Regions from separate parts of the Nonomuraea sp. NPDC051191 genome, predicted to be linked through region 1. Evidence: predicted binding sites of a transcription regulator. Region 1 holds the regulator's gene; each other region holds the start of a gene.
The links. Region 1 encodes HrcA, which represses chaperone genes, less so after heat shock. Its sites were predicted from a motif close to TTGGCACTCTCNNNNNGAGAGTGCCAA; they were not measured.

Region 1 (6,725 bases):
CGGTTGGTGGCGACGGCCGCCTGGATGTGGAAGATCAGCGACACGATCCACACGATCGGGAACAGCAGCAGGCCGACCAGCACGACCGTCAGCACGCCCGCGATCAGATAGCCGATGAACATCGTGATCTGGAAGTTCAGCGCCTCGGCCGCCTGGTCCCTGACGTAGGGGGACTCGTCCTTCTTCATCAGGTAGATGATCAGCGGGCCGACCCACGAGACCAGCAGGCCCAGCAGGTGGGCGAGCATGGCCATCGTGGTGTCGTCGCTGCCGCGGCGCGGGCCGAACCGGCCGGGCACGTACGGCCCGGCGGGCCGGCCGTAGCCCTGCTGGGCGCCGTAGCCGGGGGGCTGGCCGTAGCCGGGCGGCGGGGGCACGTAGCGGGGCGGCGTCGGCATGGGGCCGGGCTGCGGGCCGCTCTGGCCGGGCGGCTGCCGCCCGTAGTCGGGCTGGGAGCCCGGCTGCTGGCCGTAGCCGAGCCGGGGGCCCTGGTCGCGGGGTACGTCCGAGGGCGGGACGTCCGGGGAGTCGTCGGCGGGCGGCGGATCCTGGGTCATGATGCCTCCGTAACGAAGTCGATCAGTTCCTCGACCCGGCCGAGCAGCTCCGGCTCCAGGTCGGCGAAGGACGAGACGGCGCCCAGAATGCGCCGCCAGGCGTCCGCTGGCTCCATGCGCCAGCCCAGCGCGGCGAGCACGCCCTCCTTCCACGGCACCCCGCGCGGCACGTCGGGCCAGCCGGGGATGCGCAACACGGACGGCTTGACCGCCTGCCAGATGTCGATGAACGGATGGCCCACGACGAGCACGTGCGGCGAGGTGACCCGGGCCGCGATCCGGCTCTCCTTCGACCCCGGCACCAGGTGGTCGACCAGCACGCCCAGCCTGCGGCCCGGCTCGGGGGCGAACTCGGCCACGATGGCGGGCAGGTCGTCCACGCCCTCCAGGTACTCCACCACGACCCCTTCGACGCGCAGGTCGTGGCCCCAGATCTTCTCCACGAGCGCGGCGTCGTGCACGCCCTCGACGTAGATCCGGCTCTCCTTGGCGACCCGGGCCCGCAGCCCCTCCACGGCGATGGACCCGGACGCGCTGCGCCTGGGCCCGGCCGGGGCCGCGGCCACCGGGCGCACCAGCGTCACGGGCCTGCCCTCCAGGAGGAAGGCGGCCGGCGCCAGCGGGAACAGGCGGCGCTTGCCGAACCGGTCCTCAAGGGTGACGGCCTCCTTGTCGCAGGCCACCACGGCGCCGCAGAAGCCGCTGTCGGCGTCCTCCACGACCAGGTCGAGTTCGGCCGGCACCTTCGGGATCTTGCCCTTGCCCGGCCGCCGCCAATTGCCCGCCAGCACATCACCCTCGTACACACGGGGACCGTAGCAAATCACCCGCTGACCGCAAGGCGCTTACGCGCGCCGCTGCGCCGTACGAGGATGACGATCGTGCCGATGATGCCGATGAGCAGGCCGGCGCCGGGGATCAGGAACAGCGCGGCCACGCCGCCGAACACGCCGCCCGCGGCCGAGAGCACGTCACGGCCCACGCCGAAGCGGGCCGACGACTCCTCCTGCGTGGCGCAGGTCAGCTGGTAGTCGCCCTTGGCGGGGGCGTTGACGGCGAGGATCTCCTGCCAGGTCTTCCCGCCGGCGGTGAGCGTCTGGGTGCCGGAGACCTTGACGAGCCTGGCCTGGGCCGGGCCGCCGGAGATCTCGCACTGGTAGTTGACCCGCGTGTCGGTGGCGATGTACACGGCCGGGCGCTGGGCGGGGTCGATCGCCACCTTCACGCTTTCGCCCGACGCGAACGTGGTCGTCGGGGCCATGTCGGTCACGCTGCTCAGCACGCCGCCGGCGAACACGACCACGCCGACGACGCCCAGCACCACGGCCACGGCCCACACGACCGCGATCCACCACAGGCGTGGCTTGATCGCCTTGCCGTCGATCCTGGCCGGGAACTGGGGCTGCTGGCCGTACTGGTTGTACTGGCCGTACTGGGGCGGGGGGCCGAACTGGGGCTGCTGCTGCTGGTAAGGGGGCTGGCCGTACTGCGGGGGCTGGGGCTGGGCGTACTGGGGCTGCTGACCGTAGTAGGGACCCTGCCCCTGGGGCGGTCCGTACTGCGGGGGCTGGGAATTGTCGGTCATGCGGCAAGTGTGAGGCCTGTCGCTTGTAAGTCGCTAGCAACAGGATGGGACCCGGTGTTATCGCACCTTGTGGGCGAGAGCCGTACACTTGGCACTCGGGAACACGGAGTGCTAGACCTGTCGTTTCCCTGTAAGGCACAGGCAGGAGGTGAGCACGTGCTCGACGATCGGAAGCTGGCGGTGCTCCGCGCCATTGTCGAAGACTACGTGTCCACCAACGAACCGGTGGGCTCAAAGGCGCTGGCCGAGCGCCACAACCTGAAGGTCTCCCCGGCAACGGTCAGGAACGACATGGCCGCTCTGGAGGAGGACGGCTACATCACCCAGCCGCACACCAGCGCGGGCCGCGTGCCGACGGACAAGGGCTACCGCCTGTTCGTCGACCGGCTGTCGCAGGTCAAACCCCTGTCGGGGGCCGAGCGGCGGGCGATCGAGACCTTCCTCGCCGGCGCGGTCGACCTCGACGACGTGGTCTTCCGCACCGTGCGGCTGCTCGCGCAGCTCACCAGGCAGGTCGCGGTCGTGCAGTACCCGACGCTGACCCGTTCCACGGTCAGGCACGTCGAGCTGGTCCCGCTCAACGACCGGCGGGTCATGCTCGTGCTGATCACCAACACCGGGCGCGTGGAGCAGCGCGTGATCGAGCTGCCCGAGGTGGTGGAGGACGACCGCATCGCCCACCTGCGCGCGGTGCTCAACTCCTGCCTCGACGGCTGCGGGCTGAGCAACGTCCCCGAGCTGGTCGCCGACCTGCCCGAGCGGCTCCCCGCCGAGGACCGGCCCGCCGTGGCCACGATCCTGTCGGTGCTGCTCGAAACCCTCGTCGAACGCCACGACGAGAAGATCGTGTTCGCCGGCGCGGCCAATCTCGCGGGCGCCGACTTCGCCACCGGCCTGCGCGACGTGCTGGAGGCGCTGGAGGAGCAGGTCGTGCTCATGCGGTTGCTCGGCGAGACATCCACAGACACCCCGTCCGCGCTCACCGTGCGCATCGGCTCGGAAAACCCCTACCTTCGCGGCACGTCCATCGTCGCAACCGGATACGGTTCTGGCGACAACCAACTGGCCCGGCTCGGCGTGCTGGGTCCCACGAGGATGGACTACCCCGTGACGATGGGCGCCGTACGCGCGGTGGCACGCTACGTCAGCCAGATCCTGGCTGCATCTTAAGAGGTCGATAAGTGGCAAACAGCGACTACTACGCCACCCTCGGGGTGCGCCGTGACGCCAGTCAGGACGAGATCAAGAAGGCATACCGCCGCCTCGCCCGCGAGCTGCACCCCGACGTGAACCCCGACCCTGAGACCCAGGAGCGGTTCAAGGAGATCACGCAGGCCTACGAGGTGCTGTCCGACCCGAACAAGCGCCAGATGTACGACCTGGGCGGCGACCCCTTCGGCGGCGGCGCGGGTGCGGGCGCGGGCGCCGGCGGCTTCGGGGCGGGTTTCCCCTTCAGCGACATCATGGACGCCTTCTTCGGCACCGCCGGCGGCACCCGCGGGCCGCGCTCGCGCGCCAGGAGGGGCCGCAACGCCACCATCCGGGTCGAGCTCGACCTGCGCGAGACCGCGTTCGGCACCACCCGCGAGCTGGTCGTGGACACCGCCGTGCTGTGCGAGGTGTGCCACGGCGCCGGCGCCGCCCCCGGAACCCACCCCGACGCCTGTGACATGTGCAACGGGCGCGGCGAGATCTCCCAGGTCACCCGCTCGTTCCTGGGCCAGGTCATGACCTCGCGGCCGTGCCCCCAGTGCGGCGGTTTCGGCAGCATCATCCGCCACCCCTGCCAGGAGTGCTCGGGCGACGGCCGGGTGCGCACCCGCCGCACGATCAAGGTCCGCATCCCCGCGGGCGTCGAGGACGGCACCCACATCCAGCTCGCCGGCGAGGGCGAGGTCGGCCCCGGCGGTGGCCCGCCCGGAGACCTCTTCCTGGAGATCGTCGAGCGCCCCCACGAGATCTTCGAGCGGCGCGGCGACGACCTCCACTGCACGGTCCAGATCCCGATGACGGCCGCCGCGCTCGGCACGATCCTCGCCGTGGAGACGCTCGACGGCTCCGAGGAGATCGACGTGCGCCCCGGCACCCAGTCCGGCCAGGTCATCACCATGTACGGGCGCGGCGTGCAGCGGCTCAACGAGTCCGGCAGGGGCGACCTGCTCATCCACGTCAACGTCGAGACCCCGATGCGGCTCGACCAGCCGCAGGAGGACCTGCTGCGCGAGCTGTCCAGGCTGCGCGGCGAGGAGCGGCCGCCGGGGAAGTTCGCCCCGGGGCAGCAGGGTTTTTTCTCCCGCCTGCGTGACGCCTTCAACGGCAGGTGACGATCACCCGTGACCGTCCCCGTGTTCCTCGCCGAGGACCTCAACGGCTCCGAGCTGACGCTCGACGGCCCTGAGGGGCGGCACGCGGCCTCCGTGCGGCGTCTGCGCGCCGGTGAGCGGGTCGACCTGACCAACGGCGCGGGCGACGTCGCCGAGTGCGTGGTGCGCGAGGTGTTCAAGGACGCGCTCGCGCTCGACGTGCTCGCCCGCTACACCGTCGAGCCGCCCGCGCGGCGGCTGGTCGTCGTCCAGGGGCTGCCCAAGGGCGACAGGGGTGAGCTGGCCGTCGAGATGATGACCGAGGTGGGGGTCGACGTGATCGTGCCCTGGGCCGCCTCGCGCAGCATCACGCAGTGGAAGGGCGACAAAGTCGCCAAGGCGCTGGGCCGGTGGCGTTCCACGGCCCGCGAGGCGGGCAAGCAGGCGCGCCGGTTCCACCTGCCCGAGGTGGCCGAGCAGGCCTCCACCGCGCAGGTCGAAGGGCTGCTGGCCGACGCGGCGCTGGGGCTCGTGCTGCACGAGGAGGCCGTAGAGCCGCTGTCGCAGGTGGCGCTGCCGCCCGGCGGCGACATCGTGGTGGTCGTGGGGCCCGAGGGCGGGGTCTCGGAGGAGGAACTGCGCAGGTTCGTCGCGGCCAAGGCGGTGCCCGTGCTGCTCGGGCCCACCGTGCTGCGCACCTCCACGGCGGGGGTGGCGGCGGCGGCCGTGCTGCTCGCGCGTACCGGGCGCTGGTAGGCCCGCGGCTCAGGGAGTCGTGTGCGGCACGCCCACGAGCGGGCTGCTCAGGTCGCTCGGGGCGGCCGTCGGCAGGTCGTCCGGCGGGCACTCGTCGGCGGTGCACGTCGTCGGCGTGCCGATCGACTCCGGCGACTCCGGCGCCGTCGGTGTGGGCGTCGGCGTGATCTCGGGGCAGTCCTGCTCGCCCGCGGGGTCGCCGGTCGGGCAGGGCGTCGAGGACGGTGTCGGCGACGGCGAGGGCTGCCGGGTCGACCTGGCCGTCTCCGAGGGCCTGTGGGTCTCGCTGTGGCTCGGCGGCACGACCACGACGGGCGGCGGCTCGGCGCTGTGGCTGTCGCGCCTGGGCGGCGTGGAGAGCCTGGTCGAGGAGTTGCCGGGGGTGGTGGTCGAGTTGTCCACCGGCTCGATGGGCGCCTCGAAGATCTGGGAGCGCAGCCCGGGAACGACCATCACGATCGTCCCCGCCACCAGCACGGCGCTGATCGCCGCCGCGCCCGCACGCCACCAGAACAGGTTACGGACGCCGCGCCGCTCGATGCGGGCGCGGATGATCTGCAGTCCCTCCGGCGAGGGCACGACCGCGTCCGCCTCCGCGCGGAGCGCACGGCGCAGGACGTCGCCGTACTCGTCGGGGGGCTGGGTCATGACATCTTCTCCAGAACGGATCGCAATGCGGCCATGCCACGTGCGGTGTGGCTCTTGACCGCGCCCTTGCTGATTCCCATGGCATGGGCGATCTCAGCTTCGGACAGATCTCCGTAATAACGCAGAACCAGTGCTTCTCTCTGTCGGGTCGGCAGGGCGCGTAACGCCTCGATGACGGCGGAGCGTTCCAGCTCGCCGATCGCGCCGTTCTCGGCGCTCGGGGCGTCGGGCAGGCCCTTGGGTGCGTACTTCTCGACGACCGCGCGGTGACGCAGCACGGAACGGGACCGGTTGACGACAGACTGACGCAGGTAAGCGAGTGCCTTGTCGGGATCACGCAGTCTGCGCCAGGCGCCGTGAATGGCGACGAACGCGTCCTGCACGACTTCCTCGGCGGTTGCCATGTCACGCACCAGCAACACCGCGAGACGCACCAATGACCGGAAATGCGCGCTGTAGAGCGCGGTCACGGCCATGTCGGCATCCCACCCGACCGGCACCGCCCCCAACGACCTGTCGGCCAGAAGGGTTTCGGTGGTCACATCAGTGGGACGCGCGGCCTTCCCAGAGGGTTTACTCTCTTCCGGTTCTGAAGGTTTCCCCGGTTCCTTAGGGTGCATTACCCAGTCGTGTTCCTCGCCAGGTGGCGCTCGCCCGACCCTGAATCAACTTTTTTGCTCCGAAGTGTCGCACACTCACCCTAACTGCGCGGATCTTCCGGCGCACGACACCACGGATTACCGATTCGCAACGGACTGCCGAACGGTCGCTCTCGATAGAGTACTGCTGTGAGCGACTGTCTCTTCTGCAAAATCGTGGCCAAGGAAATTCCGGCCGACGTCGTCTACGAGAACGCCAGGGCGCTGGCGTTCCGCG
Region 2 (6,725 bases), on a different contig from region 1:
TGCGTGTTCTGCGTGCACCAGGACGACACGACGGCCAAGCTGCGCATGTTGCTGGTCGAGCCGTCGGCGCGGGGGCTCGGGATCGGCCGGCGTCTGGTGGCCGAGTGCCTGCGCCACGCCAGGGCGCGCGGCTACCGGCGGATCACGTTGTGGACCCGCGACTGCCTGGTGAGCGCGCGGCGCATCTACCAGGCGGCCGGGTTCGAGCTGGAGTCGGCCGAACGGGGCGTGGAGAACGGCGCCGAGGTCACCGAGGAGATGTGGTCGCTCGATCTCACCGTGCCCGCCCGGCCCGGCCCCGTGGCCACCAGTTGAGCGGCCCGGCCAGGCGCATCAGGCTCGGCACCAGCACCGCCCTGATCACGGTGGCGTCCGCCAGCACCGCCACCGCCATGCCGACCCCGAGCATCTGCACGAACGCCACGCGCGCGGTGGCGTAGGCGGCGAAGGTGAGCGCCAGGATGCCGCCCGCCGCGGTGATCAGGGGCGCGCCGCGCCGCATGCCGGCGGCCACGGCCTCCACGGTGTCGCCCGTCCTGTCGTGCTCCTCCTTGATCCTGGACAGCAGGAAGACCTCGTAGTCCATCGACAGGCCGTAGGCGACGCAGAGCATGAGGATCGGGATGCTCGGGTCGAGCGTGCCGGTCGGGGTGAAGCCGAGCAGGCCCGACAGGTGGCCCTCCTGGAAGACCCAGACGACGGCGCCGAACATGACGCCGAGGCTGAGCACGTTCAGCAGGGTCGCCTTGAGCGGCAGGACCAGGCTGCCGGTCATCAGGAACAGCACGGCGAACGTGACGCCCAGCATGAGCGTGAGCACCAGCGGCAGGCGGTCCACGACCGAGGCGCGGTAGTCGGCCAGCTCGGCGGGATAGCCGCCGACCAGCACCTCGAACGGCGGCGGCACGGCCCGTACGGACTCCACCAGCCGGACGGGGTCACCGGCCAGCGCCTTCGCGGACGGCACCACCGACAGCCAGGCGCCCTCCCCGCGGAAGCGGGCCGGGTCGCCGTCGCCGACGCGCCGCCCCGCCACGTGAGCGCCGGCGGCGGAGTCGACCTGGGCGACCCCGGGAACCCGCGAGAGCCGCACCGCGTACGCCGAGACGTCGGCGGCCCGCGCCGCTCCCGTCGAGATGATCTGGATGGCGTCGGTCTCCTCCGCCGGGAAGGCCCGCCGGATGACCTCCTGGGTCTGCCGCGAGGACGCCTCCGGCGGCAGGATGCGGTCGTCGGCCGTACCGAAGCGCAGGCCGAGGAACGGCGAGGCGAGCACCAGCAGCAGCGCGGCCGCCAGACCGCCGGACAACACCGGCCGGCGCATGACCCGGGCGGCCAGGCCGTCCCAGAACCCGGACGGCCCGGCACGGCCTGGCCAGGACCCGGCGCCGGAAGCGCGCCGCCTCCCACGCCAGAGTCCCGCGCCGCGCCGCCGCGTCCGGGGCACCATCGTGCCGCCGATCGAGGCCAGCACGGCGGGCAGCACGACCACCGCCGCGAACAGGCCGCCGGCGACGACCGCGATGCCCGCGTAGGCGAAGGAACGCAGGAAGTCGAAGGGCAGCGCGAACAGCACGGCCAGCGAGGCGGCCACGGTGAGGCCGCTGAACAGCACGGTCCGCCCGGCGTGCTCGACGGCTCCGGCGACGGCCGCCGGGCGGTCGCGCCCCGCGGCGACCTCCTCGCGGAAACGCTGGACGACGAACAGGCAGTAGTCGATGCCGAGCCCGAGGCCCATGGCGAGGGTGAGGTTCAGGGCGAAGGTGGAGACGTCCGCGAACATCAGCACGCCGCGCAGCAGGGCCAGGCCGACCACCATGGCCGCCACCCCGGCCAGGATCGGCACCAGGGCGGCCGTCACGTGCCGCTGGTAGAGCCACAGCAGCACGAACGCCAGCGGGAAGACGACCAGCTCGGCCCGGACGAAGTCCTGCCTGGCCAGCGGCACGGTCTCGCGGAACACCTCCTCCCCTCCCCCGGCCCGTACCCGGAAGGGGCCCTGGTCGCCGACGATGCGCGGCACGAGCGCGGGCAGCACCCGCGTGCGCACGTGGTCGGCGTCGCCGGGGACGCGTACCACGATCAGCGCGTGCCTGCCGTCCTGGCTGCGCAGGGTGGCGGGCCTGCCCCTGGTCCAGTACGAGGACGACTCCGCGACGCCCGGCGCCCGGCCGATCCGCTCGGTGAGCGCGCGGCCCGCCGACTCGGCCGCGGCGTCGTCGACGGTGCCCGACCTGGTGGTGACCAGGAAGACCAGGTCGGGGCTGCCGGTGCCGAACCGCCGTGCGAGCTCGGCCTGGGCCCGGTCGGACGCCGAGCCGGGCGCCTCGAAGCGGGCCAGGGAGAGGCGGGAGACCGTGCCGGCGGCCAGGACGCCCGCGACGACCAGGACGAGTGCGGCCAGGGCCAGCACGACCCGGCGGCGACGGACGAGGAGGTGGCCCAGCCTGCGCAGCGGCGGCTCTGCGGCGGTGGCGCGCGGGCCCCGCGTGGTGACGTTCACGGCCACGGGGGCACCGCCCGCGCCGGGCCGGATGGGCAGGTTCGCATGGGGTCTCCCACTGGAAACTCGGTAAACTGCTCGTGTTTCGCTGTCGAACCCAGAAATACAAGTAAATGCTCGCATTTGTCAACGGAGTGGCCCATGCCTGAACGCACGGTCCGCAGGCAGGCGCGCGGCCTGAAGCGGATGGCCGAGATCCTCGACGCCGCGGAGTCGGTGATCGCCGAGATCGGCTATCCGGACCTGACGACGAACCAGGTCGCCGCGCGGGCCGGGCTCTCCCCCGGGTCGCTGTACCAGTTCTTCCGGAACAAGGAGGAGATCCTGGACGGCCTGGTGTCCCGGTACACCGACGACCGGGAGGAGTTCTGGGCGGCCCGGCTGGCGGGGGTCACCCCGGACGTCCCGCTGGAGGCCCTGGTGGGGCAGCTCGTGGACGAGAGCGTGGCGTTCAAGGCCGAGTCGCCGGCGTACTGGTCGCTGCTGTACGGGACGGCCACCGGCGACCGGCTCGCGGCGGCCTCGCAGCGCATGCACGCGGCGCTGGCCGAGCGGATCGCCGCGCTGCTGCGGCGGCGTTCGCCCGAGCTGCCGCAGGAGCGGGCGCGGCTCAACGCCACGATGGCGCTGGCCATGGTGAAGGCGGTGCTGCCCATGCTGGGGCCGGCGACGCCGGAGCACGGCGCGGAGCTCGTGGCCGAGCTGAAGCTGATGCTGGTCCGCTACCTGGCCTGAGCCGCGGACGTCCGGTCAGGGGCGGAAGGGGCCGCCGACCTCGAAGGTGTGGCCCTCGGTGCGGCCGCGCCTGGCCGAGAAGTAGAGCCGGTCGCCCCTCGGCGAGAACGCCAGCCCGGTGAGCTCGGCCCCGTCGTGCCCGGTGAGCCGCAGGAACGGCGTGACGGCCCGGTCGGGGGCGATGACGTCGATCTCCGTCGTCTCCCTGGCCACGTAGAGGTCGCCCGAGGGCGCGGCCGTGATCGCGCGCACGCCCTCGCACAGCCGGTCGAGCGTGGAGGTCTGCGCGTCGTAGGCCCACAGGCCGGTGTCGCCCTTGGTGGTGAAGTAGCAGACGCCGCCCGCGTAGTGGCAGCCGTCGCCGCCGTCGAAGTGGCGGGCGTCCTCGACCTGGTGGCGGGCCGCGGTGAGCAGCGCGGCCGGGGACGGCACCGGCCGCCATCCGCCCGACGCGCACAGCACCTCCAGCGTGCCCTCGGTCAGGTCGCCCCAGTCGCCGGGCCGGAACCGGTAGAAGCAGCCGTCCTGCTCGTCCTCGGTCATGTAGACGACGCGCCGCTCGGGGTCGCAGGCGGCGGCCTCGTGCCTGAAGCGGCCCATGGCCAGGCGGGGACGGGCGGCGCGGGCGCCGTAAGGGTCGCACTCGAAGACGCGGCCGCGGTCGCCGAGCTCGCACGACAGCCAGGTGTGCCACGGCGTGGCGCCGCCCGCGCAGTTGAGGTCGGTGCCGGACAGGATGCGGTAGGCGTCGGCGACCGTGCCGTCGGCCTGGAAGCGCACCGCGGAGGCGCCGCCGAGCAGGGGCAGCTCGGAATTGGACACGTAGATCCAGCCGGCGCCGTCGGGGAAACAGGCGCCGCCGTCGGGCGCCGCGTGCCAGGTGAGCCCGGCCACCTTGTCACCGGAGCGGGCCACGACCCGGCCGGTGAAGCCCGGCGGCAGCGCGAGCCCGTCGGCGGACGCCGGCGTGAGCGGCCCGTACGGGCTGATGCCGCCCTGCAAGAGCGGGCCCGTGCGGAGGAGAGTCTTGTGGGACATCGTGGGGCCTCCCTCTAGGTGCCACGCTAGTCGACCGCATCGACATGAATGGCAAGGACTCGCGACATCAAACTCTGCGCAAACCCCGCGCTCCGTCGCGGCGGGAGATCGTCGGCGGTCCCTGGACGATGCGTGACAGTCCGTACCCACTGCGCGGAAGATCGCCCACTTCCCCACCCGAACGCACAAAAGCCCGGACGCGCGAAGGCCCGGGCTCGTGCCCGGGCCTTCGGTCGCGCGGTCGGCCTGCGGTCAGCGCTGGGCCTGGAACATCCAGTGCTGCTTGTCGATGTCCTGCGTCACGGCGATGAGCAGGTCCTGGCTGACGGGGTCGGCCTCGTCGGTGGCGCGGATGCGCTCGTACATGCGCTTGCTGATGCCGTCGAGGATGTCGGTGACGGTCGCCACGACCTTGCCGTCCTCCAGCCAGCCGCGCTCGGGCTGCTGGAGCTGGGTGGACTTGGCGACGGTCGCCGATCGTCCGTCAGGGTTCACGCCAAGGGCGACGGCGCGTTCGGCGATGGTGTCCATATGGGTACGGGCCAGGTCGGTCAGCTCGTCAAGCTGGAGGTGAATCGGGCGGAAATGGGGGCCGACGAGGTTCCAGTGCGCCTGCTTGGCGATCAGCGACAGATCGATCAGATCGACGAGGGCGCCCTGCAGGGCCTCGGCGACAGTGTTCTTGGCGTCACCCGAGAGCGGACCGGTGATCGTAGCCATGTCGTATTTCCTCCCCTTCAGTAGTGCTTTTCCCCTTTTACAACGTCATTCGGGGCTCGATTCTTCCGATCTTTCCGTCATTGACAGTGCAATAGTGACAGTGTCATTGTGGAGGTATGAGCGACACCTGGACCATCGGCGAGCTGGCCGAGCACGCGGCGCACGCGCTGCGCGCCGGCGCGCAGCCGGTCAACGGCCGGGTCCGCGATGTGCCCGGGGAGCGCCTGATCAGGTGGTACACCACCATCGGCCTCGTGGACCCGCCCCTGACCCGGCGCGGCAGGATCGCCCGCTACGGCCGGCGGCACCTGCTGCAACTGGTGGCCGTCAAGCGCATGCAGGCCGCGGGGCACTCGATCGCGGAGATCCAGACGGCCCTGGCCGGGGCGACGAACACGACGCTGGCGACGGCCGCCGGCCTGACCGACGCGCCGCCCCCGGGCCCGGCGGTCCGGCGTCCCCCACCGGGCGGCCCGGACGGCGGCGGCGACGCGGGACGGGGGCGGTTCTGGGCCGACCGGCCGAGCCGTCCCGCCCCGGCCGCCGTCCAAGAACCGGGGGGCCCCGAAGCCGCGCCGCGACCGGCGGCCGGGGACACGGGCGGGCACGCCGCCGGAGGCGCGGTCTCGGGGATCGCGCTCGGCGACGGCGTGCGGGTCGTGTGGGACGGTGGGCGGCCTCCGTCCGAGGAGGACGTCCAGGCGGTGCTGGCGGCGGCGGGACCGCTGCTCGCGGTGCTCGTAGAGAGGAGACTGCTGTGAAGATCACTTCGCTGGAGCCCGCACGGTGCCTGCCGGTGCCGGACGCCGGGTTCGGCGCGCTGCTGACCGAGCGCGGCAACCTGCCGCTGGAGAGCGTGGACGTCCACGCCGACATCGCCGGGCTCATCGCCGGGGTCGAGGTCGAGCAGGGGTTCCACAACCCGTTCGACGTCACGCTGGAGGCGACCTACGTCTTCCCGCTGCCCGACCGGGCGGCGGTGACGGGGTTCAGGATGGAGGCCGACGACCGGGTCGTGGAGGGCGTGCTGAAGGAGCGCGGCCAGGCCAGGGCCGACTACGACCAGGCGTTGCGCGAGGGCAGGCGGGCGGCCATCGCCGAGGAGGACCGGCCCGACGTGTTCACGATCAGGGTGGGCAACATCCTGCCCGGCGAACGCGTCTCGGTCAGGCTGAGCATGAGCCAGCCCCTCCCCTACGAGGACGGCGCGGCGACGTTCCGCTTCCCGCTCGTCGTGGCCCCGCGGTACGTCCCGGGCACCCCGCTCGACGGCGACCCGGCGGGGGCCGGGGTCGCGCCGGACACCGACGCCGTGCCCGACGCGTCCAGGATCACGCCGCCGGTGCTGCTGCCCGGCTTCCCCAGCCCGGTGCGCCTCTCGCTCACCGCCCGCGTCGACGCCTCCGGCCTCGACCTGCGGGAGCTGGCCTCCAGCCTGCACGTGGTCGAGGAGGAGAACCACACCGTACGGCTGCGTCCGGGCGAGCGGCTCGACCGCGACTTCGTGCTGCGCCTGTCGTTCGAGGCGTCCACGTCGCTGCAGTTCGACGGCCGGGGGACGTTCGCGCTCACCGTCGTCCCGCCCGCGCTCCAGGCCGCCCGCGCGCCGCGGGACGTGGTGCTGCTGCTCGACCGTTCGGGCAGCATGGGCGGCTGGAAGATGGTCGCGGCGCGGCGGGCGGCGGCGCGCATCGTCGACACGCTGACCGCGCACGACCGCTTCGACGTG
Region 3 (6,725 bases), on a different contig from region 1:
TGTACTCGCGGTATTCGGGCAGGTCGTGCCGGCTCGGGTAGGCGAAGGCCAGGTGGACCACCTTGCCGTGCCACTCCGGATGGGCGGCCAGGAACTCCCGGTAGGCCAGCAGCCCGCGCACGATGTTCTTGGACAGCTCGGTGCGGTCGATGCGGACGATCAGCCGCCGCCCGGCCACCTGCTCGGCGAGCGCGGCCATGTGCGACTCGACGTCGGGCTCGCAGGCCCGCGCCCACAGCGCAGCGCCGTCCACGCCCAGGCTGTGCACGCCGACGCGCGTCTTCCTGCCCTCGTGGGTGACCGTGCGGGCCGCGCGGTCCACCCGCGCGCCCAGCAGCGCCTCGCAGCAGTCCATGAACGCCGCCGCCCACCGCGCGGTGAGGAAGCCCGCGTGGTCGGCCCCCAGGATGCCGTCCAGGACCTCCCTGGTCACCGCGTCGGGCAGCAGGGAGAAGTACTCCGGGGGCGCCCACGGCGTGTGGCTGAAATGGGCGATGCGCAGGTCGGGGCGCTCGGCGCGGAGCATCGCCGGGGTGAGCGTCAGGTGGTAGTCCTGGACCATCACGCGTGCGCCGTGCCCGGCCTCCTCGGCCAGCGCCAGCGCGAACGCGCCGTTGTAGTCGCGGTAGGACTCCCACTCGCGCCGGAACTTGGTGCCGAAGCTGGGGGAGTTGGGGATGTCGTACAGCAGGTGGTTGACGAACCACAGGGTCGAGTTGGCCACGGCGTTGTAGGCGCGGTGGAAGGTGGCCGCGGGGATGTCGAGCATCCGCAACGCGCCCGTGTCGTAGCCCGTCCGGTCGAGCCGGCCCCCCGGAGCGAGGCGTACGGCGCTGCGGTCGCCGTCGGACAGCGCGGCGCACACCCACAGCACGCCGTGCTCCTTGGCCACCCCCGACAGGCCCGAGACCAGGCCCCCACCACCGCGTTTCATGGTCAGCTCACCGTCGTCGTCGACGGTGAAGGAGACCGGCCCGCGGTTGGACGCCACGAGAACGCTGTTCATTTGGGCTCCCTTCGCCCATAGGATCCCAGCTATGGCGCTAGATGAGCTAACCGAGGAACTCGCCCGCTCGGCCGCGGCCGGAGACCATCGCGCGCTCGGCGAGCTCCTGGCCAGGATCGAGCCTGACGTGATGCGCCACTGCGCCCGGATCCTGCCCTATCACCAGGACGCGGAAGAAGCCTCGCAGGACACACTGCTGGCCGTGGCGCGCAACATCGGGCGGTTCGAGGGGCGGGCCAGGTTCAGCACCTGGCTGCACATCGTGACCGCCAACTGCGCGCGCACCACGTACCGGTCGCTGAAGCGCAGGGCCGCCGAGCAGACGTCGGAGGAGCTGCCGATGCAGAAGCCGGACGCGCGGCGGGTCAGCGTGATCGCCGGCTCGCGGCTCGACCTGCTCGACGCGATGGAGGCGCTGGAGGCCGACAAGCCCGACCTGGCCCAGGCGCTGGTGCTGCGCGACATCGTCCAGCTCGACTACAACGAGGTGGCCGAGCAGCTCAACATCCCGCTCGGTACCGCCAAGTCCCGCATCCACCAGGCCCGCAAGTACGTGCAGGGAGTCCTCGGGGAGGACTATCGGTGAGACAAGCTTTCTCACCTTCTGAGATGGGTGGCCGTTTCGGCCACTTGAGAAGGTAGAGTCCCTTTCGACAACTGAATATTGCTCATCCAGAGGGGTGGAGGGACCGGCCCTGCGAAGCCCCGGCAACCCTCCCGGCTTGTACTCGCGACCTGGCGAGGCCGACCGGGACAAGGTGCCAATTCCGGTTCGCGGTCAAGGTGGCCGCGGGCGAAGATGAGGGAAGGCCTCGCTTCATGTCGCTCGACTTTGGTCCTGCCGTCGCTCTGTCCTGCCGCGAGTGCGGCACGCGCTACCCCCTGGGCCCCAGCTTCGCCTGCCTGGAGTGTTTCGGGCCGCTCGAAGCGGCCTACTCCTTCGGCCAGGTGACCCGCGCGGACATCGAGTCCGGCCCCGCCAACATCTGGCGCTACCGTTCCCTGCTTCCGGTCCCCGCCGACGTGGCGAGCAAGCCCAACATGAACCCGGGCTGGACGAAGCTGGTCAAGGCCGGCAACCTCGGCAAGGCGCTCGGCCTCCGGTCCCTGTTCGTGAAGGACGACTCGGGCAACCCCACCCACTCCTTCAAGGATCGCGTGGTCGCCATCGCCGTCGAGGCGGCCAGGAACTTCGGGTTCCACACGCTCTCCTGCTCCTCCACGGGCAACCTCGCCGGCGCGGTCACCGCCGCCGCCGCGCGGGCCGGCCTCGACGCGTGCGTGTTCATCCCGGCCGACCTCGAAGCGGCCAAGATCGCCATGGCCCGGGTGTTCGGCGGCCGGCTGGTCGGGATCGAGGGCACCTACGACGAGGTCAACCGGTTCTGTTCCGAGCTGATCGGTGACCCGCTGGGCGAGAGGTGGGGGTTCGTCAACGTCAACCTGCGGCCGTACTACGCCGAGGGGTCCAAGACGCTCGCGTACGAGATCGCCGAGCAGCTCGGCTGGCGGCTGCCGGAGCAGATCGTCATCCCCATCGCCTCGGGCTCCCAGCTCACGAAGATCGACAAGGGGTTCAAGGAGCTGATCGCGCTCGGGCTGGTCGAGGACACGCCGTACAAGGTGTTCGGGGCGCAGGCGGCCGGGTGCTCGCCGGTCTCGACGGCGTACAAGGCGGGGCACGACGTGGTCCAGCCGGTCAAGCCGGACACGATCGCCAAGTCGCTGGCCATCGGCAACCCCGCCGACGGGCCGTACGTGCTGGACATCGCCCGGCGTACCGGCGGGGGTGTCGAGGACGTCACCGACCCGGAGATCGTCGCCGCGATCAAGCTCCTGGCCTCCACCGAGGGCATCTTCGCCGAGACCGCGGGCGGCGTCACGGTGGGCGTGCTGAAGAAGCTCGTCGAGACGGGCAGGCTCGACCCCGAGGCCGAGACCGTGGTCCTGAACACCGGCGACGGCCTCAAGACGCTCGACGCGATCAGCGACGACGCGCGGCCCACCGCCGTGATCCGGCCCTCTCTCGACGCGTTCCGCGCGACTGTCTGACAATCCAGGAAAGGCAACAAAAACCATGAGCGTTTCTGTGCGGATTCCCACCATTCTGCGCACTTACACCGGGGGTAACGCCGAAGTGAGTGGCGAAGGGGCGACTCTTCGTGACGTTCTCGCCAAGCTCGACTCCGACTACCCGGGGATCGGCGCGAGAATTCTGGATGAATCGGGCAAGATTCGTCGTTTTGTCAACGTTTACGTTGGCGAAGAGGATGTCCGTTTCGTCGAAGGCTTGGACACTCCCGCCCCCGAAGGCACACAGATCTCCATCATCCCCGCCGTCGCGGGCGGCTGACCGCCGGACCCCCCGACTCTTGAAGGCGCCCCTTGTGGGCGCCTTCTTGTTTTAGAACCCAATTCAACTCGAACGACTCAGCCTTCGATGAAATTAGCGGTTTGTCGATTGACTCTGTTGCCAAACCCCGTGCCACAGGTATGGTCGAGGGCGATCGTATGGCTGATTTTCCCAAAAGTCAGGCGATTACAGGTCTCGCGGAGGAATGGGCGAGATCTGCGAGCCCAGTAAGAGGAGTCGGAAGTGGCGCAGGGCACCGTCAAGTGGTTCAACGCGGACAAGGGCTACGGCTTCATCGCGGTAGACGGTGGTAAGGATGTATTCGTCCATTACTCAGCGATCATGATGGACGGGTACCGATCTCTCGAACAGGGTCAGCGCGTCGAGTTCGAGATCACGCAGGGCCAGAAGGGGCCGCAGGCGGAGTCCGTCCGCGCGGTCTGACCCACCGTCGCCGGTGTGAACCGGGCGGCACGCGCGGCAGCGCAGTCCGCGTGAGCCCGCCACTGTTTCCTCCGTCGGCTTCGCACGGCGGGCCGCACCTCCTGGGGCGGCTCGCCGTACGAACCGGTGTGCCCGATGACCTGCCCGATGACCTGGGGCAGGGGGCCCGTGGCTTGCACTCGGCAGGGTAGAGTGCTAAACAGTTCGTTGGCACTCTGTATGGCAGAGTGCCAACAACCCGGATCGAGACGATGGGGTCTGCCGAACGGAGATGCAGACCCATGCCGTCGCGGGCGTCGGCTCGGTCCAGCACACGCCACCCTGCATCTGGGAGGTCTAGCCTTATGGCAGCCAAGATGATCGCGTTTGACGAGGACGCCCGGCGCGGTCTCGAGCGCGGTATGAACCAGCTCGCCGACGCCGTCAAGGTGACCCTTGGTCCCAAGGGGCGCAACGTCGTGCTGGAGAAGAAGTGGGGCGCTCCCACGATCACCAACGACGGCGTCTCCATCGCCAAGGAGATCGAGCTCGAGGACCCGTGGGAGAAGATCGGCGCCGAGCTGGTCAAGGAAGTCGCCAAGAAGACTGACGACGTCGCCGGCGACGGCACCACCACGGCCACCGTGCTCGCCCAGGCGCTGGTGCGCGAAGGTCTGCGCAACGTCGCCGCCGGCGCCAACCCGATGGCACTGAAGAAGGGCATCGAGGCCGCCGTCGAGCGCGTCAGCGAGGAGCTCTCCAAGCTGGCCAAGGACGTGGAGACCAAGGAGCAGATCGCCTCCACCGCCTCCATCTCCGCCGCCGACCCCGAGATCGGCTCGCTCATCGCCGAGGCGATGGACAAGGTCGGCAAGGAAGGCGTCATCACCGTCGAGGAGAGCAACACCTTCGGTCTCGAGCTCGAGCTCACCGAGGGCATGCGCTTCGACAAGGGCATGACGTCGATGTACTTCGTGACCGACTCCGACCGTATGGAGGCCGTGCTCGAAGACCCGTACATCCTGATCGTCAACAGCAAGGTCTCGGCCAACAAGGACCTGCTGCCGCTGCTCGACAAGGTCGTGCAGTCCGGCAAGCCGCTGCTGATCATCGCCGAGGACGTCGACGGCGAGGCTCTGGCGACCCTGGTGGTCAACAAGATCCGCGGCCTGTTCCGCTCCGTGGCCGTCAAGGCCCCGGGCTTCGGCGACCGCCGCAAGGCCATGCTGGGCGACATCGCGATCCTGACCGGTGGTCAGGTCATCGCCGAGGAGGTCGGCCTCAAGCTGGAGACCGCCACCCTCGACCTGCTCGGCCGCGCCCGCAAGGTCGTGGTGACCAAGGACGAGACCACCATCGTCGACGGCGCCGGTGACGCCGAGGCGATCTCCGGCCGGGTCAACGAGATCCGCGCCGAGATCGAGCGCACCGACTCCGACTACGACCGTGAGAAGCTGCAGGAGCGCCTGGCCAAGCTGGCCGGTGGCGTGGCGGTCATCAAGGCCGGCGCGGCGACCGAGGTCGAGCTCAAGGAGCGCAAGCACCGCATCGAGGACGCCGTGCGCAACGCCAAGGCGGCCGTCGAGGAGGGCATCGTCCCCGGCGGTGGCGTGGCGCTGCTGCAGGCCGGCGCCAAGGCGTTCGACAAGCTCGAGCTCAACGGCGACGAGGCCACCGGCGCGGCGATCGTGAAGAAGGCTCTGGAGGAGCCGCTCAAGCAGATCGCGGTCAACGCCGGTCTCGAGGGTGGCGTCGTCGTGGAGAAGGTGCGCAACCTGACCCCGGGCGAGGGCCTCAACGCCGCTTCCGGCGAGTACGTCAACATGTTCGAGTCCGGGATCATCGACCCGGCCAAGGTGACGCGCTCCGCGCTGCAGAACGCCGCCTCCATCGCGGCGCTCTTCCTGACCACCGAGGCCGTCATCGCGGAGAAGCCCGAGAAGACCCCTGCTGCTCCGGCCGGCATGCCCGGCGGCGGCGACATGGACTTCTAGGCTTCGCCTGGTCGCTGACGCATCAGAAGGCGGTTCGGATCTCCAAGGATCCGGCCGCCTTTTGTTGTGTCCAGTGCGGTCACGTTTAGTAGTTATTGACTACGGAAAGTAACGACACGAAGTGACATTCACCGCACAAAAGGAGTAGTTACATGAATTCCCGCACCGCGCGCGTTCTCGGGCTCGGCGCCGTCATGCTGGCCGCCGCTGCCGCCATGACCATGCCGGCCGAGGCCGACGACCACGGTTACCTGGACGAGTCGCTGGAGTACGTGGACGTACCCTACTGCGCGGGCTACCTGGAGCTGTACGACCGCGACTACTGCGCCTCGCCGTCGAGGTGGACGTCGTCGGACCAGCGTGAGGACCTGTCGGACGCCTTCGAGGACGAGTCGTCCGACGATCGCGCGGACGTGTCGGACGAGAGCGAGGACACGTCGGCGAACGAGGGCGCGGACGTGTCGGACGAGAGCGAGGACGCCTCGGCGAACGAGGGCGCCGACGAGGGTTCCGACGAGGGCGAGGACATGTCGGCGGACGAGCGTGAGGACACCTCGACCGACGCTCCCGGGGACATCACGTTCGCGGACGGCACCGTGCAGGACGACTGAACCCGTCTGGGTGACGCGGGGGCGTACGAGACCCGACGCGGCACCACGGCGAAGGCGCTCCGTATGCGAACGGGGCGCCTTCGCCGCGGTGTTGTGCCGAACTCGGCCCCCGAACCCGGGCCCAGAACTCGGACGCTGAACTCAGACGCTGAACCCGGACGCTGAACTCAGACGCTGAACTCAGATGCTGAACTCAGATGCCGAAGTGCGCGATGACGTGACCGCGGGCCAGCGTGTTGGCGGTGATGTTGAAGCCGACCACGGCCGGGCTCGCGTCGCTGCCGACGCCCAGCTTGTCGACCCCGAGCGCGTGCACCGTGAAGACGTAGCGGTGGGGG

Region 2: a site for HrcA is predicted at 5,077-5,103, ahead of ACIA8R_RS16040 (DNA starvation/stationary phase protection protein). Genes of this name have one in related genera too.
Region 3: a site for HrcA is predicted at 4,011-4,037, ahead of groL (chaperonin GroEL). Genes of this name have one in related genera too.

The regions. Positions count from the first base shown of each region.
Region 1 covers NZ_JBITEZ010000016.1:204,103-210,827, reverse strand. Annotated here, with positions in the region: gene ACIA8R_RS40225 (DUF4870 domain-containing protein) at 1-557, opposite strand, end outside; gene ACIA8R_RS40220 (DUF3097 domain-containing protein) at 554-1,363, opposite strand; gene ACIA8R_RS40215 (hypothetical protein) at 1,381-2,142, opposite strand; gene hrcA (heat-inducible transcriptional repressor HrcA) at 2,299-3,312, shown strand; gene dnaJ (molecular chaperone DnaJ) at 3,324-4,466, shown strand; gene ACIA8R_RS40200 (16S rRNA (uracil(1498)-N(3))-methyltransferase) at 4,476-5,201, shown strand; gene ACIA8R_RS40195 (hypothetical protein) at 5,211-5,849, opposite strand; gene ACIA8R_RS40190 (SigE family RNA polymerase sigma factor) at 5,846-6,325, opposite strand; gene ACIA8R_RS40185 (histidine triad nucleotide-binding protein) at 6,638-6,725, shown strand, end outside.
Region 2 covers NZ_JBITEZ010000005.1:245,307-252,031, reverse strand. Annotated here, with positions in the region: gene ACIA8R_RS16060 (GNAT family N-acetyltransferase) at 1-315, shown strand, start outside; gene ACIA8R_RS16055 (MMPL family transporter) at 275-2,509, opposite strand; gene ACIA8R_RS16050 (TetR/AcrR family transcriptional regulator) at 2,645-3,238, shown strand; gene ACIA8R_RS16045 (alkaline phosphatase PhoX) at 3,254-4,276, opposite strand; gene ACIA8R_RS16040 (DNA starvation/stationary phase protection protein) at 4,529-4,996, opposite strand; gene ACIA8R_RS16035 (helix-turn-helix domain-containing protein) at 5,113-5,757, shown strand; gene ACIA8R_RS16030 (VIT domain-containing protein) at 5,754-6,725, shown strand, end outside.
Region 3 covers NZ_JBITEZ010000004.1:29,551-36,275, forward strand. Annotated here, with positions in the region: gene ACIA8R_RS11820 (trehalose-6-phosphate synthase) at 1-1,006, opposite strand, end outside; gene ACIA8R_RS11825 (RNA polymerase sigma factor) at 1,038-1,592, shown strand; SAM riboswitch class I at 1,672-1,812, shown strand; gene thrC (threonine synthase) at 1,826-3,058, shown strand; gene ACIA8R_RS11835 (MoaD/ThiS family protein) at 3,084-3,359, shown strand; gene ACIA8R_RS11840 (cold-shock protein) at 3,603-3,803, shown strand; gene groL (chaperonin GroEL) at 4,148-5,776, shown strand; gene ACIA8R_RS11850 (hypothetical protein) at 5,929-6,387, shown strand; gene ACIA8R_RS11855 (YbhB/YbcL family Raf kinase inhibitor-like protein) at 6,581-6,725, opposite strand, start outside.